2 regions of the Algibacter sp. L1A34 genome follow, and region 2 is predicted to be linked to the other one. Evidence: riboswitches for the same ligand, from Rfam matches in the RefSeq annotation. Region 2 holds a riboswitch; the other holds the start of a gene.
The links. Region 2 has a riboswitch for cobalamin ahead of GQR97_RS00565 (TonB-dependent receptor plug domain-containing protein). Riboswitches for the same ligand answer to the same signal wherever they lie in the genome.
Positions count from the first base shown of each region.

Region 1: linked by a shared signal. The riboswitch ahead of GQR97_RS17360 ((2Fe-2S) ferredoxin domain-containing protein) and the one ahead of GQR97_RS00565 (TonB-dependent receptor plug domain-containing protein) in region 2 are both predicted to bind cobalamin.

Region 1 covers NZ_CP047029.1:4,075,440-4,090,954, reverse strand. Annotated here, with positions in the region: gene GQR97_RS17385 (patatin-like phospholipase family protein) at 1-710, opposite strand, end outside; gene GQR97_RS17380 (cobyric acid synthase) at 1,019-2,482, shown strand; gene GQR97_RS17375 (pyridoxal phosphate-dependent aminotransferase) at 2,476-3,483, shown strand; gene cbiB (adenosylcobinamide-phosphate synthase CbiB) at 3,474-4,415, shown strand; gene GQR97_RS17365 (AAA family ATPase) at 4,408-4,935, shown strand; cobalamin riboswitch at 4,951-5,150, shown strand; gene GQR97_RS17360 ((2Fe-2S) ferredoxin domain-containing protein) at 5,238-6,044, shown strand; gene cobA (uroporphyrinogen-III C-methyltransferase) at 6,041-7,585, shown strand; gene GQR97_RS17350 (sirohydrochlorin chelatase) at 7,590-8,522, shown strand; gene cobI (precorrin-2 C(20)-methyltransferase) at 8,519-9,229, shown strand; gene cobJ (precorrin-3B C(17)-methyltransferase) at 9,226-10,602, shown strand; gene bluB (5,6-dimethylbenzimidazole synthase) at 10,606-11,247, shown strand; gene cbiE (precorrin-6y C5,15-methyltransferase (decarboxylating) subunit CbiE) at 11,248-12,447, shown strand; gene cobM (precorrin-4 C(11)-methyltransferase) at 12,448-14,289, shown strand; gene GQR97_RS17320 (precorrin-6A/cobalt-precorrin-6A reductase) at 14,310-15,065, shown strand; gene cbiD (cobalt-precorrin-5B (C(1))-methyltransferase CbiD) at 15,062-15,515, shown strand, end outside.
Region 2 covers NZ_CP047029.1:137,436-152,950, reverse strand. Annotated here, with positions in the region: gene GQR97_RS00595 (SHOCT domain-containing protein) at 1-1, shown strand, start outside; gene GQR97_RS00590 (acyl-CoA thioesterase) at 103-639, opposite strand; gene rmuC (DNA recombination protein RmuC) at 845-2,236, opposite strand; gene GQR97_RS00580 (ABC transporter ATP-binding protein) at 2,362-3,156, opposite strand; gene GQR97_RS00575 (FecCD family ABC transporter permease) at 3,181-4,206, opposite strand; gene GQR97_RS00570 (ABC transporter substrate-binding protein) at 4,238-5,380, opposite strand; cobalamin riboswitch at 5,596-5,813, shown strand; gene GQR97_RS00565 (TonB-dependent receptor plug domain-containing protein) at 5,896-7,692, shown strand; gene GQR97_RS00560 (YncE family protein) at 7,703-8,758, shown strand; gene GQR97_RS00555 (T9SS type A sorting domain-containing protein) at 8,879-9,850, shown strand; gene GQR97_RS00550 (S41 family peptidase) at 10,206-11,693, opposite strand; gene GQR97_RS00545 (RNA polymerase sigma factor) at 12,062-12,571, shown strand; gene GQR97_RS00540 (hypothetical protein) at 12,558-13,049, shown strand; gene GQR97_RS00535 (DUF4252 domain-containing protein) at 13,093-13,650, shown strand; gene GQR97_RS00530 (DUF4252 domain-containing protein) at 13,726-14,268, shown strand; gene purB (adenylosuccinate lyase) at 14,526-15,515, opposite strand, start outside.

The DNA.
Region 1 (15,515 bases), 700 kb from region 2:
ATTTCAAAAATAGCATCTATATTCTTTAGATTAAACATTCCAAATTTTTCGAGTTCCTTTGGGGCTATTAAAATGTCGACATCTTTAAACTTGTTTTCACAGCGATTTCCAAAACTAATATCATAAGCTCTATTGGCTACTTGATAAGAATGTTTTATCTCATTAGCAGAAACCTCTTGTAATGGGTTTACATAAACGCCTATCGTCTTAGTACATTTTTTTTTAATAGGTTCTATTGGGAAGTTATTTAAAACACCACCATCTATATAGGGCACATTGTCAATAATTACTGGTGTAAATAATCCTGGGAACGCAGCAGAAGCTAATACTGGTTTTATAAGTTCCCCACTATTAAAGACTACTTCTTTGCCTTCAATAAGATTGGTAGCCGGAATATAAAGCTGTTTTTTTAAACTTGTAAAATCATCTTTACTAAAGAAAGGCAAAAAGTCTTTATAAAATTTATTGGTATCTATAAAACCAGGTTTGTTGTATGCATACCGTTTGTACTCAAATAAAGGCACTGCTTTAAAGAATTCTAAGATAGTAACCCAAGAATGGCCAGCAGCAAATAAAACGCCTACTAAAGCTCCAGAACTTGTTCCTGAAATATGAGTGATATTTATATTGTGTTCCTCTAGTGCTTTTATTACACCTATATGTGCAATACCGCGTGCACCGCCGCCAGATAAGACTAATCCTGTATTCATTTGCGTAATCACTGTTTTATTAAATTATAAATATGTTAGGTGTTGTCTAAATTCAAGTTGTAAGCGTAACATAAATATTTGAAACTAACGGATTTACTTCTAGTAGTTTTAGTGTCAATATTTATATTCGTCTTCCATAAAAAATATAAACTACTAATCTTAAAACAAAGGTATTAAATTCAAAGTCTTTTACAAGTTGGTTTTACTTAAACAAAAGCAAGGTGTATATTTCAATAAACTTTATCATCAACCCGATATTAAAGTCTATATTATTCGATATTTTTGTATTTAAAATAAACAAATTTTAAATGCAAAACCTAAAACCTATCATGTTAGTTGGTACAGGTTCCGATGTTGGTAAAAGTTGGATAACAACAGGAATTTGCAGATGGCTTAAACAAAAAGGATATAATCCTGCTCCATTTAAAGCACAAAATATGTCTTTAAATAGTTTTTCTACACTTGATAATCTTGAGATTGGAAGAGCGCAGGCAGTGCAAGCAGAAGCTTGTGGTATTCCGCCAACGGTAGAAATGAATCCTATTTTATTGAAACCGTCATCTGTAAATAAATCACAAATTGTTTTGCATGGAAAACCAATAGGAGATCAAACCGCTAAAGAATATTTTTTAGGTGATAATAAAAAACATCTTTTTGAAGAAGCTAAAGCGTCTTTCAAGAAACTAGTATCAAAGCACAATCCTGTTGTTATGGAAGGTGCCGGTAGTATTAGCGAACTTAATTTAAAGCATAGAGATATTGTAAACATGCGAATGGCAGAAGCTGCTAACGCTTGTGTTTATTTAGTGGGAGATATTGATAAAGGAGGTATATTTGGTAGTGTTTATGGTACTATTGCTTTGCTAGAAGATTGGGAACGTAAACTTGTTAAAGGTATTATTATTAATAAATTTAGAGGAGATGCTTCTTTATTTGTTGAAGGAAAAAAGACATTAGAAAAACTTACAGGTCTTCCTGTTTTGGGGGTTTTGCCCTACGCAAAAGATATTATTATTGAAGAAGAAGACTCTGTAGCATTGAACCTTAGGGCAACAACAGCTATCGAAGGTAAATTAAACATTGCCGTAGTAAAACTTCATTACATGTCTAATTATACAGATTTTCAAGCTTTAGAGCAGGAATCACTTATCAACCTTTATTTTACAAGAGATTCCGAAGAACTTAATAAAGCCGATGTTATTATTATTCCGGGCACCAAAAACACCATTGAAGATTTAGTTGCTTTAAAAAAGGAGGGTTTGGATTCTGTGATTAAAAATAAATATTCACAAATTCCAATTATAGGAATATGTGGCGGTTACCAAATGTTGGGCAAATTTATTACAGATCCATTTTCTGTAGAAAGCAATGTTAAACTAGAAGCAGGTTTGGGATTGTTTGATATTGAGACAGAGCTTTCTCAAACAAAGCAAACGATACAACGTAATTTTAAGTTTAAAAACTTCAAGGCACCTTGTGTAGGGTACGAAATTCATATGGGTGAAACTAGTGTGCCTAAAAACAAATATTTAAATCTTATAGACGAGAAGGAGGAAGGTTATTTTGATGGCGATAAAAGTTGGGGCACTTACCTTCATGGTATTTTTGATAATCAAGATGTCGTAACAGAATTATTACAATTAAAATTCCCTGAAGTCCAAGCAAAAAATTACATACTTTTTAAAGCGGAACAATTTGATAAATTAGCCGATTGGATAAATGAAAATTTAGATATGGAAACCATTTTAAAAAACAGCGCACAACAATGTTAAATGGCCACGGAGATGATCTTCATTTAATTGAGGGCGAAATTAAACACAACTTTAGTTCGAATGTATACTATAAAGGATGCCCTAAAGTATTGCTTGACGTGGTTTCAAAATGTGTTAATCAAATTCAAAGTTATCCCTCTCCTTCCGCAAGTGAATTGAATGTATTAGCGGCTAAAAAATTTCAACTAAATAGTGAACAATTTTTGTTTACCAACGGAGCAACAGAGGCATTTTATCTAATAGCTCAATTATTCTCTAATAAGAGAGCAGCTATAGTAGCACCTACGTTTGCAGAATACGAAGATGCTTGTAAAATCTTTCATTTAAATTACGAGTTAATTGCTTCAACCGAACTAAAAAAGACTAATGCAGACCTTGTATTTATATGTAATCCTAATAATCCAAACGGGAACGTTTTTTCTAAAGATGAATTAGAATTTCTTTTTCAGCAAAAACCAGAGACTACATTTGTTATTGATGAAGCATATATTGAGTTTACAACGCGTATTGAATCCATTGTGTCATTAACGGCAAAGTACAGTAATTTAATAATTGTTCGTTCCTTAACCAAAACATTTACCATTCCTGGATTGCGTTTGGGGTATGTAGTTTCTAATGCTTCAAACATAGTAAAACTTTTAAGTTTAAAAATGCCTTGGAGTGTGAATTTATTGGCTATAAAAGCTGGTGAATTCATTTTGGAAAACTATGATGCACTTCAATTTAATGCTTCAGAATTATTAGAGGAAACAACTGTTTTTAAACAGCAAGTGGCACAGTTAAATGGTTTTAAGGTTATTGAAAGTAATACGTCTTATTTTTTAGTTGAATTGTTACATAAATCGGCTAAAGAATTAAAACACTATTTAATAGAAGAACATCAAATTCTAGTTCGCGATGCTACAAATTTTAAAAAAATAGACGGGGAATTTATTCGACTTTCGACACAAAGTAAAGAAGCAAATAACATTTTAATTAAAGCTTTAAAAGCATGGGATTAAACCATATTTACATTTTAATTTTTGCCTTTACTTTTGATTTAATTTTAGGAGACCCCATAAAAATGCCACATCTTATTGTCGCGTTTGGTAATAGTATTTCTTTAGGTGAAAAATGGCTTAATAAAGGTCGTTATAAGTTCTTAAAAGGTGCTTTATTAGTTATCGTATTGGTTAGTTTTTCTTTTATTGTGCCCTATCTAATTATTAGATGGTTAAATGCTTCCAATTTTCAAATTTCAGCTATTGTCTTTTCAACACTTATGTTGTTTTATTGTTTGGCAAATAAAACGTTGATAAAGGAAGGTTTAGCTGTGTTTAGTACTTTAAAAAAGGAAGGGTTGGATGCTGGACGTAAGCGTTTATCTTGGATTGTGGGGCGTGAGACTAATAACTTGAGCGAACAACAAATTAGAGTAGCAACTTTTGAAACGATGTCGGAAAATTTAAGTGACGGTGTTATTGCGCCACTTTTTTATTTTTTAATTTTGGGTGTTCCAGGAGCAATGGCTTATAAAATGATAAACACCTTCGATTCCATGGTTGGGTATAAAAACGATCGTTATATATGGTTCGGTAAATTTGCCGCAAAATTGGACGATGTAGTTAATTATATTCCTGCTCGAATTACTGCTATATTATTGTTATTTGTTCAATTTAAATTAAGCGGTTTGCGGTTTGTTTTTAAAGAAGGCAGTAAACACAGTAGTCCGAATGCAGGTTATCCAGAAGCAGCTTTAGCATATATTTTAGATTGCCAGTTTGGAGGACCAAATTATTATCATAGAAAACTGGTAGAAAAACCTTTTATAGGAAACAATAACCGAGACATAAAACATGAAGAAATTAAAATAGTTACACATATTAATTATAAAGTAAGTATACTATTTTGTTTCATTATTATTGGCGTTATATTACTGTTTCAATATGCATAGTCTTCAAAAAAAATATATTATTACAGGAGCTCCAGGCACTGGGAAAACGACGACCATAAATCTTCTAAAAAACACGATTCCTTGTATGGATGAAGTGTCTAGAAAAATTATTCTAGAGGAACAACAGAATAATAGAAACGGTGTGCCTTGGGGTGATATTAATCGTTTTTCCGATCTTGTTTTCAATGTAACGAGTCAAGAATTATTAACTAGTAAAGCTCAAGTTTGCGACAGATCGTTATTAGATTTAGAAGCTTATTTAGTTTTAGAAAATAAAACCATTCCTCATTACTTACAAGATTTTCCTTATCAAGACACTTACCATAACACCGTTTTTTTTGCACCAACTTGGTTTGATATTTATTGTCAAGACGGACAAAGGTTACAAGAGTTTGATTACTGTTTGAAATTAGAAAAAGTACTTTTAGAACAGTACAAAAACAAAGGTTTTGAAATTATAATTTTACCTAAAGCTTCTCCTCAAAAAAGGGCAAAATTCATTACAGAATCGATACTATAATTCAAAAATTAGCTATACATTTGTATTGCTTAAGGTTTCTTATTCTTTTAATTAAGAATATCGAATTAAAAGGGAATTTGGTGAGAATCCAAAACTGTTCCCGCAGCTGTAAGCTCTAAAAAAGCTTTTAACATCTAGAAGTCACTGTTCTTAGGAACGGGAAGGCGTTAAAAGTAGAGTGAGTCAGAAGACCTGCCTAAAGTAAAACCTAATTTAAACTTTCGGGATAAAAGTTGATGTGTTTGATTGCCATATTTTTTGGCTTTCTTCTCTGCTTTTCCCATAATAGTCATACTAATTTAATGGGGAAAAATATAGCCAATACAACACATACTTTTTTCTTTTGCGACGGTGGTTCTTGTCAAAAAGCAGGCGGAGAAAAAGTTATAAGAGCTGCAAGAGCTTATTTACGTAACAATGATAATTGGAATGATACACATACCATTAAAACACGATGTAATGGTAGATGTGAAGATGCACCTACTTGTATTGTACACCCTGGAGAATTTTGGTATAAAGAACTTACACCAGAAAAAATCACCCACATTGTTAAAGGACATATACAGAATGAATGTCCTTTAGAAACCGAACTGTTGTATCGAGAAGGTTGGGAAGAACAGGTTTCTAATAAAGAAATAGCACCTATAAAACCAAAACCTTTTGAATTTAAAAGCGATGAAGAATTGGGAGATTGCCTTATTACAAGAGGCTTTAGTTCCGATCAATATTTATATCCATTATTCTTATTTCTGCTAGAAAAACCAGAAGGTGTAACACTTCAGTTACCTAATAAACCTCACTTAGCGTTTAAAGACATAAACGCGGTAAACTATTCAAAAGAATTCACGCTAGAACTCCAAACTAAAACCGATTGTTTAGAATTTTTTATTGCTGCTGTTCCAAAAGAGAATAAGGAATTGCAACAATTAAAAATTTCGAGTACAGAATATTTTTATCAAAAGGAAACTACAAAAACAGGCATTCGTTTTAAAAATAAATTCGGAAAAACTTTAGGTAGAATAGAATTTGACTCTATAAATACCGAAGCTTGGCAGTACTGTACAAAAATACAGTTGCAACGTCTAACTTTAGATTTATCACAGTTATGAATAAGCATATCTCTATTTTAGGATTAGGCTGGTTAGGTTTACCACTAGCGTTAGATCTTCAAAAAAAAGGGTATTCAATTAGTGGCAGCACGTCCGATCTGGATAATTTAAAATCACTAAGTAAATATTCGTTTCAAGTAAGTAGAATAAAAATAGAGTCCGATAAGATTATTGGAGATTGGGATGCTTTAATAAGCGGAGCTTCAACACTAATTATCAATTTTCCTCCAAAACGTATCGAAAATATTGAAACGATACATCCACTTCAAATAGAACAAATTATTAAGCATACACCTAAGTCTATAAAAATTGTTTTTGTAAGCTCTACATCTGTGTATCAAAACACCAATGGTCTTATAGATGAAACAATAGATTGTTATCCAGAAAAAGCCTCAGGTACTGCGTTAATAAAAGCAGAATACTTATTGAAACAGCATTTTGGTAGTAATTTAACTATTTTGCGTTTGGCAGGGTTAATAGGAAGCAAACGGCATCCAGGACGCTTTCTAGCAAATAAAAAACAATTAAAAAATCCAAATGTACCAGTAAATCTTATTCATCAAAAAGATGCTGTGGGTTTAATTGAAGCTATTTTAAAACAAAACTGTTTTGGAGAAGTTATTAATGGTTGTGCAGATGTACACCCAAAAAGAAGGGCGTATTATGAAAATGCAGCATTTCATTTAAACTTACCTACACCTGTTTTTGAGGCAACAACAGAAGAACGTTATAAGATTATAGACAATTTTAAATCCAAATCATTACTTAATTATACTTATCAATTTTCTAATCCTGAATGGATTTTCACAAAAACGTATTTACCAGAAATAAGCATTATTGGTGCAGGGCCTGGGAATAAAAATTTATTAACATTAAAAGCTTTTGAAGCTATTGAAAATGCTGAAATTATATTACATGATAATTTAATTTCAGATGAAATATTAAATATCAATACAAAAGCTGAACGTATTTACGTAGGAAGGAAATTTGGTGATATTGAAGATCAAGAAACGCGTCAAAATAAAATAAATATATTAATGAAAGCGCATTGCGAACAAGGCGAAAGAGTTGTTCGTTTAAAATCTGGCGATCCATATATTTATGGTAGAGCAGCAGAAGAAGCTCGTTTTTTAACAAAGCAAAATCTACCATTTACAGTTGTTCCTGGTATTTCTGCCGCTTTAGCAGCAGCCAGTTCAGCTAATATCCCTATTACAGAAAGAAGGCAATCTAATGCTGTTTTAATTTGTACAGCTCATACAGCCGATTATTCCACAGCGCAGCTTAAAGGTATAGCCGAAATGCTTAACGCAGGTAATACATTGGCGTTATATATGGGGTTAAAAAGTTTAGACCAAATTATTCCTAAACTACTGAAGGTTTGTAAAAACCCAGATATCCCTATTAGTGCTATTTCTAATGTATCAAGACAAAACGAGGTGTTATTATCATCAACATTAGGGAGAATTGAAAATGACGTTAAAAAACAAGAACTACAAATGCCTGTAGTATTTTTAATAGGGGCAGAACCAATTACATAAAACAATGAAAAAAGGAATTTTACTTTGTGGACATGGTAGTAGAACCAAATCAGGAACCGATTCTTTTAAAGAGTTAGTTAGAGTTTTACAAGCAAGGTATACAGAATACGAAGTAGATTATGGGTTTTTAGAATTTAATCATCCAGTTTATGAAGCTTCTGTTGAACGTATGTATCAAAAAGGTATTCGTGAAATTTATGCATTGCCTGTTATACTTTTTGCGGGTTCTCATGCCAAGAATGATATTCCTTACGAGATGAATACCATACAAAGCTATTACAAAGATTTAACCATTAAAATGGGAAAACATCTTGGTGTAAATTCCTTTTTGCTAGAGTTAGCTCAGAAAAGAGTGTTGGAAGAGGAACGTAAGCATTCACCCATGGACAGAAAAGAGGTTTGTTTAATGGTTGTAGGTCGAGGAACAACCGATACCGATGCCAATTCCGATGTGCACAAATTAGCCTGCATGTTAGGCGAAGGGATGGGCTTTGGTTTTACAACGGTTTCATACAGTGGTACTGCGTATCCAAGCGTTACTAAAAGTTTAGAACTTACTAGTAAAATGGAATTCAAACGCACGATTGCCATTCCGTTTTTCTTTTTTACAGGTATTCTTTTAGAACGTATTTACAAGCAAATAAGAGATTTTAGCGAAACTTCTCCTTTAGAGCATGTATACACCCAAGCTTTTGGTAGTGATGAGTTCATTTTAAAAGCTTTTGATGAGCGTTTAGATGAAGCTATTAACGGTACGGCAAATATGAATTGCCAAATGTGTAAATATCGTAAGCAAATTGTAGGTCTAGAATCTGAAATAGGAAAAGAACAAATAGGGCATCATTTAGGCGTAAAAGGTCTTTTGTTTGAAGAAGATGAAAAAGTAGGTCAAAAAAGTAGTGTATTTACTAAAATTAAAAAAGGGTTAGGAATATGATGACAGGAAAAATTTGTGGTATTTCTTTAGGTCCTGGTGATCCTGATTTAATTACTTTAAAAGGCTTAAAAGCATTACAGCAAGCAGATAAAATATACTATCCAGGATCTTTATTTAAAGATGGTAGGAAAGAAAGTTATTCGTTATCAATTTTAAATAATTATGATTTAAAAGCCGAAAAACTAGAAGGCTTCTACTTAAAAATGGATTTGGAACGCGAGCAAGCGAAAGTTATTTACGAAACAACGTTTCAACACATTTTAAGTGATTATAAAAAAGGATTATCCATTGCTATAGTTAGTGAAGGCGATATTAGTACGTACAGTTCTTTTTCTTATTTGTTAGAAAAAATACAAGAGCATGAATTGGCAATAGATTTAATTCCTGGTATTAGTTCATACTTGCATTTAGCTTCAGAAAGTAAAATACCTTTGTGCTTACAAAATGAAAAAGTAGTGGTTATTCCGCGTGTACAAACCAAAGCAGAATTACAAGAAGCTATAGATAATTTTGACACCGTAGTATTAATGAAAATAATATCGGTAATAGATATTATCACATCAGTAATCGATACAGAAAGGCATAGTATCACTTATGCCGAACGTTTAGGAACCGATCAACAATTTATCTCAACCCATTGGACAACTGCAAATAAAAGAGAGATCCCTTATTTTTCTCTTATCATTATTAAAAAAATCACATCATGAAAATAACAGTAGCAGGTTTAGGTCCTGGAGATATTGATTATATGTTACCCATAGTTAAAAATGCTTTAGAAAAAGCAGATGTGGTTATTGGTTATGACTATTATTTTCAATTTGGAGCCACTTTATTTAAAGAAGATGCAGAACTCATCTCCATGCCTTTAGGTAAAGAAGAAGCCAGAGCTCATAAAGCTATTGAAAAAGCTAAAGAAGACAAACATGTTGTTGTTATTGGTTCTGGAGATGCTAGTATTTATGCTATGGCGGCTATTGTTTACGAAGTTGTTTCTAAAGAAAATCACGATGATATTGAATTGGAAACCTTACCAGGTGTTTCTGCTTTTTTAGCTGCAGGAAGTAAATTGGGCGCTCCGTTAGGTCACGATTTTTGCTGTATTTCTTTATCGGATTTAATGACGCCATGGAACAGAATAGAAAAAAGAATTAAAGCGGCCGCAATGGGCGATTTTGTTACCAGTTTATACAATCCGAAAAGTATAAAAAGACATTGGCAATTAGGTAGATTGCAGAAAATATTTTTATCAGAGCGTTCACCTAATACGCCTGTTGCAATTATAAGGCACGTAACACGACCAGAAGAAGCACTTAAAATTACCACTTTAGGTGAATTTAATCCTGAAGATGTCGATATGTTTTGTTTGGTGATGATTGGAAACTCTCAAACGTATCGTTTTAAAGACTACTTGGTTACACCACGAGGTTATCTGAACAGAAAACCACATACGGGTAAAGAAATTCAGCAAGAAAGTTTTAGAATTGTTACAGAACATATTAAAGATTTGCTATTTTCTATAGCTGATAAATGGGCGATAACGCGAGTGATTCATACCACAGGGATTTTAGAAGATTTTAATCATTATTCTGCGACTTCAAAAGCCATTGAAAACTGGCATCATCATCTTAAAAACGGAGGAGAAATTGTAACAGATGTTACGATGGTACAAGCTGGAATAACAAAAGCGTTCACTAAGGAATTCGGTAATCAGATACACTGTTTATTAAATGACGAAGACGTACAACTCTTAGCAAAATCAGAAAATATTACGCGTTCGCAAGCAGGTATTAGAAAAGCTATTGAAAAACATCCGAATGCTTTATATGTTGTGGGAAATGCGCCTACGGCTTTATTCGAAATCGTAGATCAAATTAGAGCTAACAACAATTTTAAACCTGCAGGAGTTGTTGGTGTACCTGTTGGGTTTGTAAATGTTTTAGAAGCTAAAGAGCAATTATCACAAACGAATAATACAAACTGGGTCATTATAGAAGGTAACAGAGGCGGAAGCAATGTTGCCGCAGCCATTGTTAATGCTGCTTTTACATTACCCGAAGCTTCAACTTATTTTAAATCTTAAAAGATGAACAAATTTACTCCAGAACATATTGAAACCTTAGAGCAAATAATACTTGCACGTAGAGACGTTAGAGGGAATCGTTTTATAAATAAATCGATTGCTAAAGCCGATCTAGATAAAATTCTATTTGCTGGAGTAAACGCACCTTCGGTTGGTTTTTCGCAACCTTGGGAGTTTGTTGTCATTAAAGATTTAGATATTAGAAATAAAGTAAAAGACAGTTTTTTTGAAGAAAATGAAAAAGCTAAAACCCTTTTTGAAGGAAATAAAATAGATGCTTATACCCAATTAAAATTAGAAGGTATTGTTGAATCTGCTTTAAATATTGCTGTTTTTTATAAGCCTAGTGAACACCCTGTTTTAGGACAAACTGCAATGAAAGAAGCTGGTGTATATTCTGTTGTTTGTGCGATCCAAAATATGTGGTTAATGGCGAGAGCGTTAGATATTGGTTTAGGTTGGGTGAGTATTTTAAATCCCGATACCATTAAAACCATATTAAAAGCACCAAAAGATAGACAATTGATAGGTTATTTATGTTTAGGGCATGTCGATGAATTTTATGAAAACCCAGAATTAGAACGTTTACAATGGGAAAAACGTAAGAACATTAACGATGTGGTAATTAAAGAATCGTATTTGTAAATGATACAAAATGATAAACATATCGATTTTTATTTAATTGGAATTAGCAATCATCCTACTCCAAAATTGAATGAAGATGTCTTGGAATTAATTAAGAAGTCAGTTGCTTTTTCTGGAGGGAAACGTCATTATGAATTGGTAAAATCGTTCTTACCGAAAATTCATACTTGGATTGAAATCTCAGGAAAGATGGACGTACTCATCAAAAAATATAGCGGCTTTAATTCGTCTATTGTCATTTTCACTTCTGGAGATCCTTTTTTCTATGGTTTCGGAAACACGTTACAACGTTTATTACCTAATGCAAAACTAAAAGCTTTTCCTTATTTCAATAGTATTCAGTTATTATGTCATAAAATACAAACGAATTATAACAACCTAAAATCAATATCGATTCACGGTAGAGATTGGTCGGCTTTAGATGAAGCATTAATCAATAGAAATGAATTGATTGGTTTGTTAACCGACAATAAAAAAACACCAGCAGTAATTGCGAAACGCATGTTACAATATGGTTTCGATAATTATTCGATTACTATTGGTGAAGCTTTAGATGGAAATGAAGAACATATTGAGCAACTCGATTTGTCGGCTTGTACAACCAAAACACATAACGCATTAAACTGTGTGTTATTAAAAGAAACAACAGCTAAAGACAAACCCTTTGGTATTCCAGATGCTGCTTTTATTCCGTTAGAAAATAGAGCAAATATGATTACCAAAATGCCTATTCGTTTAAGTACCATAAGTGCATTAGCATTACAAAATAAAAATGTTTTTTGGGATATTGGTGCTTGCACAGGCTCTGTAGCTATTGAAGCGAAACAGCAATTTCCGCATTTAAAAATTGTTGCTTTTGAAAAGCGAGGAGCATGCACAACCATTATTCAACAAAATGCAGAACGTTTTAGTACACCAGGGATTGAGATTATTATTGATGATTTTTTTAATCTGAATTTAAACGATTTCCCTATGCCAGATGTCGTTTTTATTGGCGGACACGGCGGACGATTAAAAGAATTAATCGAAACTGTTTATCAATTAAATCCATTGGTTCGTTTTGTAACCAATGCCGTAAGAGAAACAAGTAGTTCTGTATTTATAGAAACACTTACAGACTTAAATTATGCGATTAGCACGAATAGTATTCAGCTAAACGATCACAATAAAATTAGCATTCACACCGCAGAAAAGCAATAAATGAAAAAAATAGCCATCATAGCAGTTACTGAAAAAGGCCTTGAAAAAGCCCTTATTATTCAGCAAGAATTTCCAAAATCGTTAGTTGTAACAACCTTAAGCTCTACTAATAAAAATGTATCAACCATTGCTTCAATTTCAAGTTATTTAAATGATAATTTCGCGAAGTTAGATGGTATTTGTTTTGTAACGGCTTTAGGTATTTGTGTGCGTTTAATAGCATCTCATCTTGAAAATAAGAGTACAGATCCGGCTGTAATTTCTGTTGATGATTTAGGTGTAAATGTACAATCTGTATTAAGCGGACATAAAGGTGGCGCAAATGATTTTGCTTCAAAGGTCGCAACTATTTTGGGTTCAAATGCTATAATATCTACCTCAAGTGATGTTCAAAATATTTGGGCTTTAGATACACTTGGAAGTCAGTTTGAATGGCAAGTAGAAAGTTCATTATCCATGAACAAAACCATGGCTCTGTTTGTCAATAATAAACCAACCGCTTTATTGTTAGATGTTAAAGATAAGGGGACACAGCATTTAGAAAAAACAGTACCTGATTTTGTGACTCTTTTTTATAATGAAAGTGATATTGATTACTCCCAATTCGAATTGTTTATAGCTGTAACGTATAAGATTTATGAGGTAGCAATTCCGAGTTTATTATTTATTCCAAAAGTACTTTCAGTAGGATCTGGATGTTCTAAACAATTAGATTCAAAACTGTTTGAAACCACTTTAAGACGAGAACTTCAAGCATTAAAAATTAATTTTTCAGCCATTAAAAATTTTGGTTCTATAGATATCAAAGGAAATCAACAAGCGTATTTAGATTTTAGTACAAATAATGCAATTCCTTTTAACACGTTTACTTCAGAAGAAATAGATACAATTACAGTGCCCAACCCAAGTGACATGGTACAATCTAAAATTGGTGTCGATGGCGTTTCAGAATCTACCGCAATGTTACTTTCTGGAAGCAAGAACGTATTGATTGAAAAACAAAAAATTCATTTAGATAATGGAGAGAAATTTACGTTTTCTGTGGCTTTAAGTGTTAATGCGGCTCGTAAAACTGCCATTGCTATTATTGGTGCAGGACCAGGAGATGAAGAATTAATAACCGTAAAAGGAAAGCAATATTTAGAGCAAGCAGATTGCGTGTTATACGCCGGGAGTTTAATTCCTGAAGAAATGACCAATTGGTGTAAAGCAGGAGCAGTAGTTAGAAATTCTGCTATGATGACTTTAGAAGAGCAAATTACTTTAATGCAAGCGCATTATAAAAAAGGGAATTTCGTTGTGCGGTTACAATGTGGAGATCCTTCTTTATACGGTGCTATCCAAGAACAAATGACCATTTTTGACGACTTAGAAATGGATTACTTCATTGTACCTGGTATTTCATCTTTTAGTGCAGCAGCAGCAACTTTAAGATCAGAATTTACAATTCCTGAAGTTGTGCAATCTATTGTTTTAACTCGTGGAGAAGGAAAAACACCGATGCCTTCAAAAGAAAGCATTTCTGCTTTTGCATCAACCAATGCAACTATGTGTATCTTTTTAAGTGTGGGAATTGCTAAAAAAGTACAAGCACAATTGCTAGAACATTTTGATGCCGATACGCCTGTAGCTGTGATGTATAGAATCAGCTGGAAAGATGAAGAAATTTATCAAGGGAAATTAGAAAATCTAGCAAAAATTGTAAAAGACAGTAAAAAAACAAGAACGGTATTAATCATCGTAGGTCACGCAATTGGAGCTCGTAAAAACAGATCACAATTATACAGTCCAGATGTGAAACACATTTTTAGAACCAATAAGAAATTTGTAGTAACAGAATAATCATTCATAATAAAAAGCAAATGATATTAGTTTTTGGAGGAACAACAGAAGGGAAAAAAGTAGCTACTTTATTAGAAAGTTTGGCTATGCCATTTGTGTATTCAACTAAAACAAATATTCCTTTTGAAGAAAATGAAATAGCTAGTTATAGACATGGCGCTTTAGATGAACAACAACTAGAAGAATACCTATTAAACAATGAAATTCATACTATTATAAATGCTTCGCATCCTTTTGCTGAAATATTACATAGTACAATAGCAAAAGTTGCAGAACGTTTACAAATTCCAGTGATACGATTTGGAAGAAAGTTACTTTCTAAAATAATTAACCCATCTGTATTTTATGTAGATTCTTATGATGCTGCTTTAGAATTGTTTGAAAAGAATCAAATTGTATTAGCGTTAACGGGCGTGCAATCTATTAAAAGATTAAAACCTTGGTGGGAAAAACAGGCAACCTATTTTAGAATACTAGATAGACCTGAATCATTGGCGATTGCTGCTGAGAGTAATTTTCCCGAAAAACAATTGATTTTAGGTTTGCCTTCGGAAGATTTAAAAAAAGAGGTTAGTATAATTGAAGCGAACGATATCAACGTTGTTTTAACAAAAGAAACAGGTGATAGTGGTTTTTTAAACACAAAAATAGAAGCTGCTTTACAAACAAATTCACAAATTATTATTATTGAACAGCCCAAAATACCGACATATTTTAAAGTCGTGTTTGATGTTAGTACATTGGAATTACTCATTCTTAAAACATTGAAAATATGAGTTTAAGAGAGATTCCAAAAGGGCCGTTAAGAGAAGGGTTTACAACAGGAACCTGTGCTGCAGCTGCAGCGAAATCTGGGTTGATGGCTATTATTCATCAAAAGGAAATAGTTTCTGTAAAAGTTCACTTGCCTATTGATAAAGTATTAGAAATTCCTGTGCATCATTGTGAGTTTACAGAAAATACTGCAAAATGTTCTGTAATTAAAGATGCTGGTGATGACCCTGATGTAACTAATGGTGCTGAAATAGGATGTGTTTTGAGTTTAACACAAGAAAAAGATATTCAATTTATAGCCGGTGAAGGTGTAGGAACGGTAACGCTTAAAGGCTTAGAATTGGCTATTGGAGAGCCGGCTATTAATCCGGTTCCTAGAAAAATGATTACAAGTGCTATTCAAAAACTATTGCACGATTACGATTTAGAATGTGGTGTATCTGTGACTGTAT
Region 2 (15,515 bases):
ATATTACCTGCTATTTATTTAAAAGTTCAATTAACTAAACTTAGTTAATTGAACTTTTTTTTTGAATAAATTCTGAGAAATATATCAGGAATCCGATCAGATTTAAAACGTAATCTTTGCATTTTGAGTTTTTACAAATTCTAAATGGTCTGCAATTATAAATTCCGATGATTTAAAATTATTACTTCTAGAACGCGATTGTTCTTGTCTTTTCATACTTCTAGCAAAACGACGCACACTTTGCTCATCATCTAAAATAATTCCTGGAACCGCAGCGTTATTTCCTTTTTCATCTTTTGCAACCATTGTAAAATAGCTTGAATTGCAATGTTTTGTTAATCCAGATTGAATATTTTCCGATTCTACACGAACACCAACAACCATAGACGTTCTTCCTGTATAGTTTATAGAAGCTTTAAGAGTAACAAGTTCTCCAACATCAATAGGGTTTAAAAAATCTACTTTATTAACAGAGGCTGTAACGCAATAATTACGTGAATGTTTTGATGCGCATGCAAATGCAATTTGATCCATTAAATTAAGAATATAACCACCATGAATTTTTCCACTAAAATTGGAATTCGATGGTAACATAAGGTGAGATATTGATATTTGCGAGTCTTTTGGATGTTTAAACATAAAATGTATGGCCTTAAATTATAATTAGTAGCATTTAAATATATTCTAAAATATGAATATATAAAATGTATTTCCTAAATGTATTTAATTTTTAGGAAGTTTTAAGGAAAGAGACTTTTAAAAAATTGTTTTCGCAATGTATTGATTTTTATAATGCTAAAATTTCAGGTTTTAATTACACTTAAAATAAAGATATAGAATAGTATTAAAGTAATTCATCTTCTTGAGCGCGTTTAATAATAGCTTCAGGTAAAGCCTTTTTCGCTTTTGCTCCCATTTTTTTAAGTTTTTCTACGCTAGTAATTATGTTTCCTCGGCCGTCAACAAGTTTATTCATCGCAGATGAATAGTCGGTTTTTGCAGCATCAATTTTCTTTCCAACGTTGGTTAAATCCTTTATCAAACCTTCAAATTTATCATAAAGAGCTCCAGCTTGTCGTGCAATTTCGATAGCATTTTGTTGTTGTTTTTCATTGTTCCACATACTATCAATAGTTCGAAGCGTTGCCAATAGGGTGGAAGGCGTAACAATAACAATGTTTTTCTCGAAAGCCTTGTTGTAAATAGAGTTATCTTCATTTACAACAACGGCAAAAGCAGGTTCTATTGGGATAAAAAGCAATACAAAATCGGGAGATTCTATATCATACAAATCTTGATAATTTTTATCAGAAAGTTGATCTATATGGCGTTTAATCGAGTTAATGTGCGCTTTTAAAAACTGCGGTTGGTCTTCAAGTTCAGCATTAACAAAACGTTCGTAATCGGTTAAGGATACTTTACTGTCAATAATCATCTTTTTGCCGTCGGGCAAGTTCAAAACCACATCGGGTAACACGCGAGAGCCATCTTCTAGAGTAAAACTTTGCTGTACAAAATATTCGCGATCTTTCTCTAATCCCGATTTTTCCAGAACGCGCTCCAAAACCAATTCACCCCAATTTCCTTGCATTTTGCTATCTCCTTTTAGCGCACGCGTTAGGTTAGTTGTTTCTTTGGTCATTTGTTGGTTCAAATCTTTTAAGCCTAACAATTGCTCTTTTAAAGCAGAATGCATACTAATACTTTCCTTTTGGGTTAAATCGACTTTTTGCTCAAAAACTTTAATTTTTTCTTGAAGCGGATTTAAGATATTAGTGATGTTTTCTTTATTCTGAAGGGTGAATTTCTCCGATTTTTCATCTAGGATTTTCGTTGCAAGAAGCTCAAAATCTTTGCGTAGTTGCTCTTGGCGTTCTTCCAGTTCGGCATCGCGTTTTAGGTTTAAAGCTTGCAGGTTTTCGAATTCTGTGTTTCTACGAGCTAATTCAGCATTTAAAAAATCTTTTTCACGACGGATATTTTCGCGGTCGTTTTCAATTTTTGAAATGGTTTCTTTTAATTCCGATACTTGAGTCGTGTTAATGTTGTTTTGTTTCTCGCTTTCGCTTTGTGTGTATTGCTTAAAATCGTCGAATTGTTGTTGCAAATTACTATTGCGTTCTTCGAGTGTACTGTTTTCGCTTTTACTTTTAAGTTTAGTGAAAAGCATGCCTAAATAACCACCAATGGTAGCAGAAATTAGGATGGCGAGTATGAGAATTATGTTTTCGTTCATTGTGAAAAAGGTATATATTCAAAGATAATTTTTTTAGTTTGAAGATTGAAAATAAAAAAGAATGTCCTCTAAACTTAATTTTGAATTTTTATTTAGTGAAAACAAATATTTCAACTAAAACATATTTACTTCTCCACCCTAAAACTTCCAGTTTCCTTATCAAACCTTATTAAATCTTTTGGAAAAAGTGATTCAAAAACACCTTGCTGTATAAGTTTACACGGTTGATCGGAAACTACGGTTCCGGCATTCATTACAATTAAAGTATCGCAAAGTTGGATGGCTAAATCTATTTCATGTGAAGAAAATAGAATAGTCTTACCTGTTTCTTTAGCTAATTTTTGGAGTAATTTCAGAATATAGGCCTTGTGATACATATCTAGATGAGACGTTGGTTCATCTAGAATAATTAAATCGGTATCTTGAGCCAAGGCGCGAGCAATCATAACTTTTTGTAGTTGACCATCGCTTAATTCGAAGCATTTTTTATGTTGTAAATCTTCTATATTAGTTTGAAGAATAGCATTTTTTACAATGGTTGTATCGTGTTTCGATAAATTACCAACCCAATTGGTATATGGCTGTCTGCCTAAAGCAATAAGTTCAAAAACCGATAAATTTCTGGAAGCTATTTTTTCGGTTAAAACCAAGCTTAATACTTTTGCTAAATCTAAAGGGTTATAATTTAAAATTGATTTTTCATTAATAAAAACAGTGCCAGATAGTGATTTTTGAACGTTTGTTAATGTTCGTAAAAGTGTCGATTTCCCGATACCATTGGCACCTACAAGCCCAATTAATTCTCCTTTTTTTAATTCAATATTAATTTGAGAAGCCACAACCGTTTTAGCCTTTTTGGAAGCATAACCAATAGATAAATCTTCGGTTTTTAAAATGATATGTGTGGTCTTGTTGTTCATGCTATTTTCTATCCTTTTTATTTATTAAAATACCATTCCACGTTTTCTAACCAATAGCCAAATAACTACAGGAGCACCAATTAAAGCCGTAATGGCATTAATAGGTAAAGTGTAATCGCTATTTGGTAGCTGAGCAATACTGTCGCAAATGAGCATAACAATACCGCCAAGTAGAAATACGGCTGGTAATAATATTTTATGATTTGAGGTGTTGAAAATCTGACGTGTTAAATGCGGAATAGCCAACCCAATAAAAGCAATTGGCCCTGTAAAAGCGGTAATGGTTCCAGCAAGTAAACTCGTGGCAATAATGATTATTAATCGGCTTTTCTTAATATCTAAGCCCAAACTTTTGGCATAATTTTCACCTAAAAGTAAGGTGTTTAGTGATTTAATGGAAAACATACTTGCCAGAATCCCTATGGTATAAATTAATAAAAGGATACCGAGATCGTTCCATGATAAATTTCCTAAACTACCAAAGCCCCAAAATACATATTGTTGTAATTGTTCTGCCGATCCAAAATAAGACAGTACACTAACAATTGCCGCTGTAATACTCGCAAACATAAGGCCAATAATAAGTATAGCCATGGTGTCTCGAACTCTAATGGAAACCATTAAAACGGCTAGTAACACCAAAAAACTACCTAAACTTGCGGCAATTACAATACCCCATTTTGAAACAAAAAGGGACGCGAAAACACCTCCAAACAAGCCCGAGCCTAAAATAACGATTGCAACGCCCAAACTAGCACCAGAACTTATACCGAGCACAAAAGGACCAGCTAATGGGTTTCTAAATAATGTTTGCATTAATAAGCCTGAAATACCTAAACCCGAGCCTACAATTATGGCGGTTATAGCTTTTGGTAAGCGGTAATTTATAATAATATGTTGCCAACTTTCGTGTTCTACGTTGCTGTTTATTAAACTATTAAAAATGGCTTTAAATGGAATAGAAACAGACCCCAAACTAATATTCATGAAAAAACAGAACACTAAAGTAAGTGTTAAGGCTAGAAAAGAATATTTGTAAGTTTTGCTCATTTTTTGTTTTTAAAACTAATAGATTTTGTTTTTATTCTAAACGTTCAAAAAAGTAAAGATTATAATCTGGCAGTAATTCGGGATGGCAAATTTTTATTAAATCTTTGAGTACTAAATCTGGGCGACTCATGCCTAATTCAAAATATAAAACACCGCCAGTATCTCCTGTTGTATTATTAAAAGAATAGATGTTTTTATCTTTAAAGGCTTTAAATTCTGCATTATGTGCACTCGCATTTTTTAGTTTTTCTAAACTTGAGTAATTAGATGGACTTAACCAAATGTCGGCATTTTGAGCCTTCATAAAAACCGATTCAAAATTAAGTTGTAAACTTCCTGTGCCTTTAGAGTCGTTCCATAAGTAACTTGTGTTGGCGTCTCTTAATAATTGCGCTTCGGTACTTGTTCCATTGGGTAAGTACCAAATATCATTATGCATAGCTCCACTTAGGACAGTTGGTTTGTTCTTTACGTTTTTCGCTATTTTTTTAGCATTTAAGTATTCTTTTTCAATGGTGTTAAAGATAGAATCGGCTTCTTTTTCTTTGTTATATAGTACGCCAAAAAATTTAATCCATTCAGCTTTTGCAAGCGGAGAAGTCTCTACCCAATCTCCATTGTAAATTACAGGGATTCCTGCTTTTTCAATAAGGTCTAAAGATTTGTTGTTACCGTCAATTCCAAAACCAACAACTAAATCTGGATCCAATTCTAAAAGGACTTCGGTGTTTATACCTTCATTTTTACCAAGTTCTCTAATGTCTCCATTATCAACTCTAGATCTTATTTTTTTTGAAGAAATATACTTTGTACCAGGGAAACCAACTAAAGTTTGTTCTACTCCTAAAAGCTCTAAAGCCGGAAGGTGTGTAGTAGATGTTACTACAATTTTTTTTATTGGTAAAGAAATAGTGTTATCTGCTTGTTTATTATCTCCATAATTAGCTAAAACGTATCTAAAACTACTTTCAGCATTTGGCCATGGTGTTTTAATTTCTAAAGTTTTGTACATGCCTAAATCTTTTATTGAAAAACCTTTGGCGTATTTTAGCTTTATTTCTTTTCCTGTAGTAATATTATTCGTTGTTTCTTTTTCTTTTTTACAAGAAATAAAGCTTATTAAAATAAAAAACAGAGAGAAGGATAAATACTTTTTTTGTAACAATAGTGACATTTAGATAGATTAAGTTTTTTAAATTTATACAAAATTTCTATTATGAGAAACGGTTCAAATTTAACACTATATATAGTAGGAGGTATTATAATATTACATTTTTTAATTGGTTTTATATATCTTGTTTATAAATTGAATAAGAAAAAATGAATTTGATTAGTTTGCATTTAAAAAAGAATCTATTTTTGTAAAGAATTTGGTTTGACCATTATTTGTATCCTAAAACAAGTTAAGGATTACAGATATATCAATTAAAAGGGAATCTAGTTAAAATCTAGGACTGTTCCCGCAACTGTACGTTTTTATCGAAATATTTCGGTACTTACTTATTTATTAAGGTGTTATTAACTCAAAAAAACCACTGGTGGTAAAACTGGGAAGGTAAGATAACATAAAACAAGTCAGGAGACCTGCCATTTTCATCATCTAAAAATAACTCTCGGGTAAAGAGTTTCAAAGATTTATGAAACAGGTTTTTACTTTATTATTTTTTAAGTTTTGGCGTTTGTATCAGTATGCAAGCACAGATTAATACTGTCCAAAAATTAGATGCTGTAATTTTAAGTGATAGCAAGTTAAAGAACTATGCTTCAGGCATAAAAATAGAAAAACTTACAGATTCTGTTTTAAGCAAAAATGCGATGTCATTAACAAATTTACTCGCGTTTAATTCTAATATTTATTTTAAAGAAAATGGTGCAGGTATGGTGTCGTCGCCTTCATTTAGAGGGACAACAGCATCGCAAACAGCCGTTATTTGGAATGGTATTAATATTAATTCACAACTAAACGGCCAAACGGACTTTAATACCGTAAATACTTCAAACTATAGTTCTATAGATATTAGAAGTGGTGGTGGTAGTGTGCAGTATGGCAGCGGTTCTATTGGAGGTAGTATTCATCTAAATAATGATTTAAATTTTAGTGATCATTTTAATACTACTATTAAAACAGGCTACGGAAGCTTTAATTCTAAAAATTTAGGTTTTAATTCTTCTTTCGGAAGTGAGCTATGGACAGCTAATGTTGGAGTAACTTATGTGGATTCCGATAACGATTATAAATATCTTGGAACGGATGAGGTTAACGAGAATGGCGAGTTCAATAATTTAAACATGAACGTGAATTTGGGTGTTTTTATTTCCGATAAGGATATTTTAAAATTATACCATCAAAGTTATATTGGCGAGCGTAATTTTTCGGGCACTTTAATAGGACCCTCTAGAAGTAAATACGAGGACGAAAATTTTAGAACCATGCTAGAATGGTCACGAATTTCCGGGGAATTTAGTTCAAAAGTTAAAGTGGTTCATTTGCACGAAATGTTTAAATATTTTGAAAATAAAGACAAAGATAATTACAGTTTAGGAAAAGTAAATACGTTATTAATTAATCATAATTTTAATGTGCGTTTTAATGAGAAACTTCAATTTAAAACCATTTTAGAATATTCAAATTCAATAGGAAACGGAGATAGTTTTGAGGAGCCGGTAAGAAACGCATTTTCTGCAACAGCGTTACTTAATCACAAACCTAATAACTTATTAAGTTATGGCATTAACCTAAGACAAGATTTTACAACAGGAGGTGAGAGACCCTTTGTATTTTCAGTTGATGCGGGTTTTGATTTATTTGAACATTATCAGATTCAAATAAACGGTTCTAAAAACTACCGTATTCCTACTTTTAACGATTTGTATTGGCAACCAGGTGGTAATTTAGATTTGGTTCCAGAATCGTCTTACCAAATAGATTTAGGGCAAAACTTTAATTACCCTAATTTTAATGTAAAACTTAATGGTTATTATATTAATACAAAAGATATGATACAATGGCAGCCTGATACTTCGAATGTGTGGTCTCCAATAAATATTGGCGAGGTATCCAATTATGGGGTGGAGTTAGAAGTTAAATCGCATTACAATATTAACGAGCATCAATTTAATGTCTCCGGACATTACTCTTACACCGTTTCTGAAGATTTAGAAACCAATAAACAACTTATTTATGTGCCGTTTCATAAAGGAAATTTAGCCTTGGCCTACAATTATAAGGCTGTTACAGTGTTTTATCAGCACATGTTTAATGGAGATGTTTTTACTACAGCAGATAATCTAGAAGGACGTTTTACTTCTTTAAACGGTTATGATGTGGGGAATATGGGGTGTAATTATACTTTTTTTAAGAACACAAAAAACGAACTAGAAACAGGGATTACTCTGCAAAATATATTTAATGAAGTTTACGAAAACGTAGCTTTTAGGCCTATGCCGAATAGAAATTTTAATATTCAAATCAACTATAAATTCTAATAAATCAAAAATGAAGAAAATTATTTTATCAGTTTTATCAGTATCACTTTTAGTTTTTTCGTGTTCTAATAATGATGATGATGACACTCAATTACCACTAGGCGATTATGATAATGGTATTTTAGTTAGTGCGGAAGGTGGTCAGTCAGCATCTGTATCTTATATTTCAGATGATTACATGGCAGTAGAAAATGAAATTTATTACAATGTAAATACAGAGATTTTAGGTGTGTATTTACAATCTATTGGTTTTAATGGCGATTTAGCTTACATAATTTCTGATACCGCTAACACTATTATCGTAGTAAATAGATATACGTTTATAAAACAAGCTGAAATTTCAACAGGATTATTAACTCCAAGATACATTACTTTTTTAAACGGTAAAGGGTATGTAACAAACTGGGGAGATGGAACTGATACTACAGATGATTTTATTGCAGAAATAGATTTAAATACGAACACAGTAACGGGCACTATAGCTATAGCTGAAGGTCCAGAACAAATATTAGCTAAAGGTGATAATTTATATATATCGCATAAAGGTGGTTATAATATTAATAACATTGTTTCGGTAATTGATACTACGGACGACAGTATTGAAACCATTACAGTTAATGATGCTCCAGATGAAATGGCTTTCGATTCTAATGGGAATTTAGTTGTTTTATGTAGTGGTGATAACAGAGATTGGGCAGCTAATTATGTAGAAACAGCAGCGTCTATTACACGAATAAATACAACTACAGATACTGTTATTGAAACACTTGAGTTTGCAGCAGGTTTACACCCAAGCCAAATGGCACATGATGATGACGAGGTTTATTACGCTATGAATAATAAAATATACGAGTTGGATGATGATGAGTCTACTTTACCAACAACGTCTATTTTGGAAATAGCCGATATTTATCTTTACGGGCTTTCTGTTAATGATGATAAGGTTTATGTAACGAACGCAAGTTTTACGGCACAAAGTGAGTTGTTAATTTACGATTTAGATAGCTCTGCTTTAATTCATACTTTTAATGTTGGTAGTGGAGCTTCTAAAATCTATTTTAACTAATAAAACAGTTATATTGGCTTTGGTACTTTCTAATGTATTAGTAGATTTTTAGAGAAAAACGATAAGATATTAAGAACAGTTACCTTGTTTAGCTATTTTTTATACCCAATTTAAGAAATCATGAAACAAAATTACTTTTTTGCAGTACTTTTTTCACTAGTAAATCTCGCTATTTATGGGCAGTCTTACGCGCCAAGTGCAAGTGCAGATGGCACAACAGCTATCCATAGAGATTCTGATGTTTTTAAATCTTGGGCCACTGGAGTTACTGTAGTTCGAGGCCCTCAAAATATTACAAATCCAACAGGGGATTTAGCGAATTTTGGAGTTCCAGAAAATGCAATCGATAAATCTAATGATCAAATAGTAAGCCTTGGTGATGGCGGAACAGCCATTTTAACTTTCAGTATTCCAATAGTTAATAACGCTGGTTTCGATTTTGCAGTTTTTGAGAACAGTTTTGATGGTCTTTTTTTAGAATTAGGTTTTGTTGAAGTAAGTTCCGATGGTGTAACCTTTTTTAGGTTTCCATCGCATAGCCAGACTCAAACAGAAACTCAAGTTGCTAGTTTTGGTAATCTTGACGCTACTTATATTAATAATTTAGCAGGTAAGTACAGAGGTAGTTATGGAACACCTTTCGATTTAGATGATATTACTGATAATATTTTATTAGATAAGAGTGCTATTACGCACGTAAAAATTATTGATGTTATTGGCACAATAGATCCTACATATGCAACATATGATAGTTACGGAAACATTGTTAACGATCCATACGCAACACCATTTGGCTCTTCTGGTTTCGATTTAGATGCTGTTGGTGTTATTAACGAAGCTACAGGATTAAGTTTGGATGCCGTAAATAAGGCAAATGCACTGTCATTATATCCTAATCCTGCTGTATCTAAACTGTATGTTTCAAGAGCAGGAACTATAGCCATTTATTCGATTACGGGAAGTTTAGTTCTAAAGCAGTTGGTAAGTAATAAGGATACTCCAGTTTCAATAGATAGATTAAAACCTGGTGTTTATATAGTGAAATTAACAACTGAAGTTGGTTTGTTTACTCAGAAACTAATAAAGAAATAAATAGAAAACGTAATGTGTTTTTATATGAAGAAATGCCACCAATTATGGTGGCATTTTTTATGTTGTTGAGTTTTGTATTAAATCGCAATACCAAATGCCGTACAAACAGAATCGTCATCGGTTTTTTGTGCATCATATTCGCGATATCCCTTTTCGTTAATGGTAAATGAAATAGGTTTTTTGAAGATAGAACCATCGAAAGAAAACGTTTGTAACTCGCTATGTTCTCTACAAGGGGCAACGCCTTTTGGTAAGCTGTCTATAAAATTTTAATCTATAATAGTTCCTGCAAAATCGGTGTAAAAATATTTGGAATTGGGTCTAGCACAAAAGTTTTAAAACCTAAATCTAAAACTTATTTGGTGTTAGATAAAAAATCGGCATTAATATACATTTCGTTTTCGAACTTATTATTGGTGTATGGTGTTTCTAAACGTGTTGAGTTGTTACTTTGTTTAGTAGTAGTGCTTCTACCAGAAATACCTCTAATATTATCTAAAGCTGCTTTTAAAATAGCTTCGTTTTCGTCACCAAATGGCAAGGTGTTGTTCCAATAATCGTATTCGTTTATTTCGGTAACGTTTGGTTCAAAACCATCGGCATAATCACTTTCTCCATTTTTATTGAATATTTTAAACACAATAGGCTGTAAAGCATTTAAATGCGTTGAATTTGCTGAGTTTCTAGATAAAAAGTCAGAATCTGGAGAATCATACAATGTAATAGAACCTACATTTTTTCCATAAGTTGTAGTTCCTATAAGTTTTACAGGAATATATGGTGATAATCCGTTTATAATCATTTCACTAGCCGATGCCGTGTTACCAGACGTTAACACATATAATTGATTTATTGTACTTAGGCGGTTAATAGCTTCTGTTCCCGTTTTTTCACTATTGCTATTATACACATTTAGAGTGTTTGTAAAGTTGTAATAGTCATTTTCGCCCTGTTGTTTGCTGTTGAAAACTAATTCAGCGAAACGTCCTGTTTCTGCATTAGCATAAATCATACTGGCTAAATAGGCAGATGTTTCTACAGATCCACCACCATTAAGCCTTAAATCTAAAACAAGTTCACTTATATTTTCATTTTTAAAGAAACCAAAAGCATCGTTTAGTTCATCGTTGTATGAAGATCGGAAACCATTATATAATAAATAGCCTACTTTTTTTCCGTCGATATCAGAAAATACTTTTGTAAAATACACTGGGTTTTCTGAGACTACGGTTGCGGTAATGGTTTTGTCTTCTATAGCTGTTAGCATTCCGTCACTTTCTGATACAAAAGATAAGGTGACCTGATCTTGATATAAGCCACTTATTGCAGAATTGTAATTTGTCGCTGTTAAAACGGTACCATTAATGGCGTTTATAATATCGCCACGTTTAATGTTGGCTGCACTAGCTGGAGAATCGTCGGCAACGTGGCGTACATATATAATAACATCGTCATCGGTATTTATTCGAACACCTTCAAAACGTAAACCAAAAGATGTGGTTATACCTTGAAATGCTTTTTCTTGCTCAATATAATCTTCTATAAACCATGAAAAACGATCTATTACATCGGTTTGATATATAAGACTGTTAAATAAATTTTCTGGAGTAGAATATTCATTTAAGTAAGCTGTATAACTTTCGTTATTATCGTCTTTAGAGTCGTCTAGATCTGGAACTTCTGCTTGCCAGTTGTACCAAGAATTCATTGCTTTCCATACAAAATCGTTTATTTCTTCTGTTTTTTCGTTTTCAGAGACAATAATATCATCTTCATCTTTAAAGCAACTTGTTGCAGCTAAGGATATTAATGTAAGAAGTAGTAAGGCTTTTATGTTTTTCATGTCTTATTAATTAGTAGAGCTTGTATTTTGAAACTCTAAATTTAGGTACATTATTGTGTAATAAAAAATATTGTTACGGTTTAAAAATCAAACATTATGCCGCGTTTAACGATATTGTTTTTAGTTTAGACTGTTTTTGGAGGCAGACCTTACGTAAGGGATAGCAGCGGATAGCCCACAGTAAGCCCGATGATAATCGGGATTGCGAGGACTTGGAGCGTATAGCCCGACCATTTGTAGCTTTAGCGGAAAAGGGTTACGCCCAAATTATTTTAAAAAAATATTTTTATTCGATGTAACAAATGAGAAATGTGGTCGTCGTAACTTAAATAGCCGTAACCAAGCTGTTTTAATAAAACCAATTCAAAATGACTCAAACGGAGTTTTTAAATGTTGTAATGCCTTTTAAGGATAAAGTGTTTCGGTTAGCGAAACGCTTGCTAGTTTCGACGGAAGAAGCCGAAGATGCGACCCAAGAGGTTTTACTAAAGTTGTGGAACAATAGGACAAAGATTGCCGAGTATAAAAACGTGGAGGCTTTTTCGATGACGATGACTAAGAATTTTTGTTTCGATAAGTTGAAATCGAAGCAGGCGCAGAATCTTAAAATTGTTCATACAAATTACGAGGATAAACAAACGGCTTTACAAAAGCAAGTTGAATTAAATGATAGCGTAAACTGGGTATCTAAAATTATTAAGGATTTGCCGGAGTTACAGAAAACAATAATTCAGCTACGAGATATAGAAGAGTACGATTTAGATGAGATTGCAAAAATGCTGGATATGAATAATACAGCAGTACGCGTAAACTTATCGAGAGCAAGAAAAACAATAAGAGAAAAACTGACTAATACACATAATTATGGTATTAAATAATATAGAAAATTTACTAGAAAAGTACGAGAACGGCGAAACAAGCCTAAAGGAAGAGCAACTGTTAAAAAACTATTTTGTAGGAGACAATGTTGCTCCCCATTTAGAAATGTATAAACCCATGTTTGGCTATTTTTTGGTAAGCAAGCAGGAGCAATTTAATAAGGAGATCCCTTTTGATACTGAAGCAAAGGCAACGAAACGTAATTTTAATTACAAATGGCTTTCGGTTGCAGCAGTAGCAGTTTTAATGATAGGGTTTTATTTTGGAAGTAGCCTTAAAGAGGATAATGATTTAGGTACTTATGAAGATCCGGAGTTGGCTTTAGTAGAAGTAACACGATCTTTAGAAATGATTTCGCAAAATTTTAATAAAGGTGTGTCTACAGTAAATTATTTAGACGAATTGGAGAAAGGTAAAGCAACCCTTGGATATCTAAACGAAATTGATAATGCTACAGGAATAATTTTTAAAAACTAATAAAGAAAAAATGAAGAATTCAAATAAATTAAAATCAAATACAATGAGAAATAGATTAATAGTATTCGTAATGGCCGTGATGTTATTACCCTTAACAGGAATGGCACAAAAGGATGTTTTTGAGAAATATAGTGACAATTCTGATGTGACTTATGTATCGATAAAACCAAAAATGTTTCAAATGATTGCCAAAATGGGAATTAATGTGGAAGATGAAGAAGCTAAGGCTTATATGGATATGGTAAAAAGTATTACAAGTTTTAAAACCATGATTACCGATAATAAAGCGATAGCAGCAGATCTTGCTAAATGGGTAAAATCACGCTCTAGTGCTTTAGAGGAATTAATGGAAGTGAAAGACGATGGTACTAATGTAAATTTTTACGTAAAAGAAGGTAAAGATGCCGACCACGTTAAGGAACTTTTAATTTTTGTAAACGGCGTTGATAAGTTTATGGAAGAAGGTATTGAAGTTGGCGGACAGGAACGTAAAATTGAAACCGTTGTAGTATCGTTAACTGGTGATATTGACTTAAACGAAATTTCTAAACTTACTGATAAAATGAATATTCCAGGAGGGAAGCATTTAGATAAAAAGTAATAGTTTAATACTGTTTAACAGATGTTTTACTTAAATATAAAAATAATTTCATCAATCAAATTAATACCATCAATCATGAAACGAGCTATTAATCACTTGTTATTAGGTCTTTTTGCTACAGCTATTTTAGTTAGCTGTAGCAGCGGGCCAACTTTACAAACTTATTTTGTAGACCACCAAGAGGCGCCAAATTTTATTTCGCAAGATTTACCAATTTCTATGTTGAAAATGGATAAGTCTAGTTTTACGGAAGAGCAAACAGAGGCTTTTAACTCTGTAAGCCGCTTAAACTTTATTGGTTATAAGGCTAATGAAAGTAATACAGAGGCTATAAAAGCAGAAATAGCTACGGTTAAAGAGATTCTAAAGGATGAGAAATACAACGAGCTTATTGAGTTTAGCGATAAAGGAAATAAGATTGCTGTAAAATATATAGGAACTGATGATGAAGCTGATGAGGTTGTTATTTTCGGAAGCTCTAAGGAATATGGTTTTGGTATTGTACGTGTTTTAGGTAACGATATGAATCCGTCGAAAATGGGAACTTTAGTTAGCGCATTAAAACAAGCCGATTTTGATAAAAGCCAACTTGAAGATATTCAAAACTTTTTTAAATAATTTAACTCGTAAGGATTACAGTTAAATGTTAATGTAAAAAGGGACACTTTTGCCGAAGTGTCCCTTTTTTTTATGTGTGTATTTTAACTATTTTAAATTCTGTTTGGTATAAATAATATTGTAAACAATGGTTAAAAACAAAACTGAAATAACGGTTAAAACAATGTAATTATCAAGAATTTTTAAAACACCTGTGCAAAAAATAATCGCTACTAGAACGCCACAAAGTATTAAAGAAGTCTTATCATCAAACATATTTATATTCCTGTGTAATTACTTGGTGTAATTTGTTTTAATTCTGCTTTTATAACATCACTTACTTCTAAAGTATCAATGAAGTTAGAAATAGAGGTTTGGTTTATTTTCTCATTAGTACGTGTTAAACCTTTTAAAGCTTCATAAGGATTTGGATATGCCTCACGACGTAATATAGTTTGTATTGCCTCGGCAACAACTGCCCAATTATTTTCTAAATCTTGTGCAAACTTACTTTCGTTTAAAAGTAATTTGTCTAAACCTTTTACTGTAGATTTAAAAGCGATTAATGTGTGCCCGAAAGGTACACCAACGTTACGTAAAACGGTACTATCTGTTAAATCACGTTGTAGTCTAGAAACAGGTAATTTAGCTGATAGATGCTCGAAAATAGCATTAGCAATTCCTAAATTTCCTTCAGAGTTTTCAAAATCTATAGGGTTTACTTTATGTGGCATAGCAGAACTACCTACTTCACCAGCTTTAATTTTTTGTTTAAAATAATCCATAGAAACGTAAGTCCAAATATCGCGATCTAAATCTAGGATAATGGTATTTATACGCTTTAAATTATCAAATAAAGCCGCCATATGGTCGTAATGCTCAATTTGTGTAGTAGGGAAAGAGTGCTGTAAACCTAATTTTTCTTGAACAAACTTGCTTCCAAAAGCTTTCCAATCAATATTAGGGTAAGCTACGTGGTGTGCGTTAAAATTACCAGTTGCTCCACCAAATTTGGCTGAGCTAGGTATATCGTTCAATAAGTTAAATTGCTCTTGCAAACGCACAACAAAAACTTCAATTTCTTTTCCTAAACGAGTAGGCGAAGCTGGTTGCCCATGTGTACGCGCTAACATGGGGATATGTGCCCAATCTTTAGATAGTTTTTTAATTTTTTCTAAAACTATAAGATATTCAGGAACATAAACATCATTCATTGCTTCCTTAATACTTAAAGGAATGGCTGTATTGTTTATATCTTGAGATGTTAA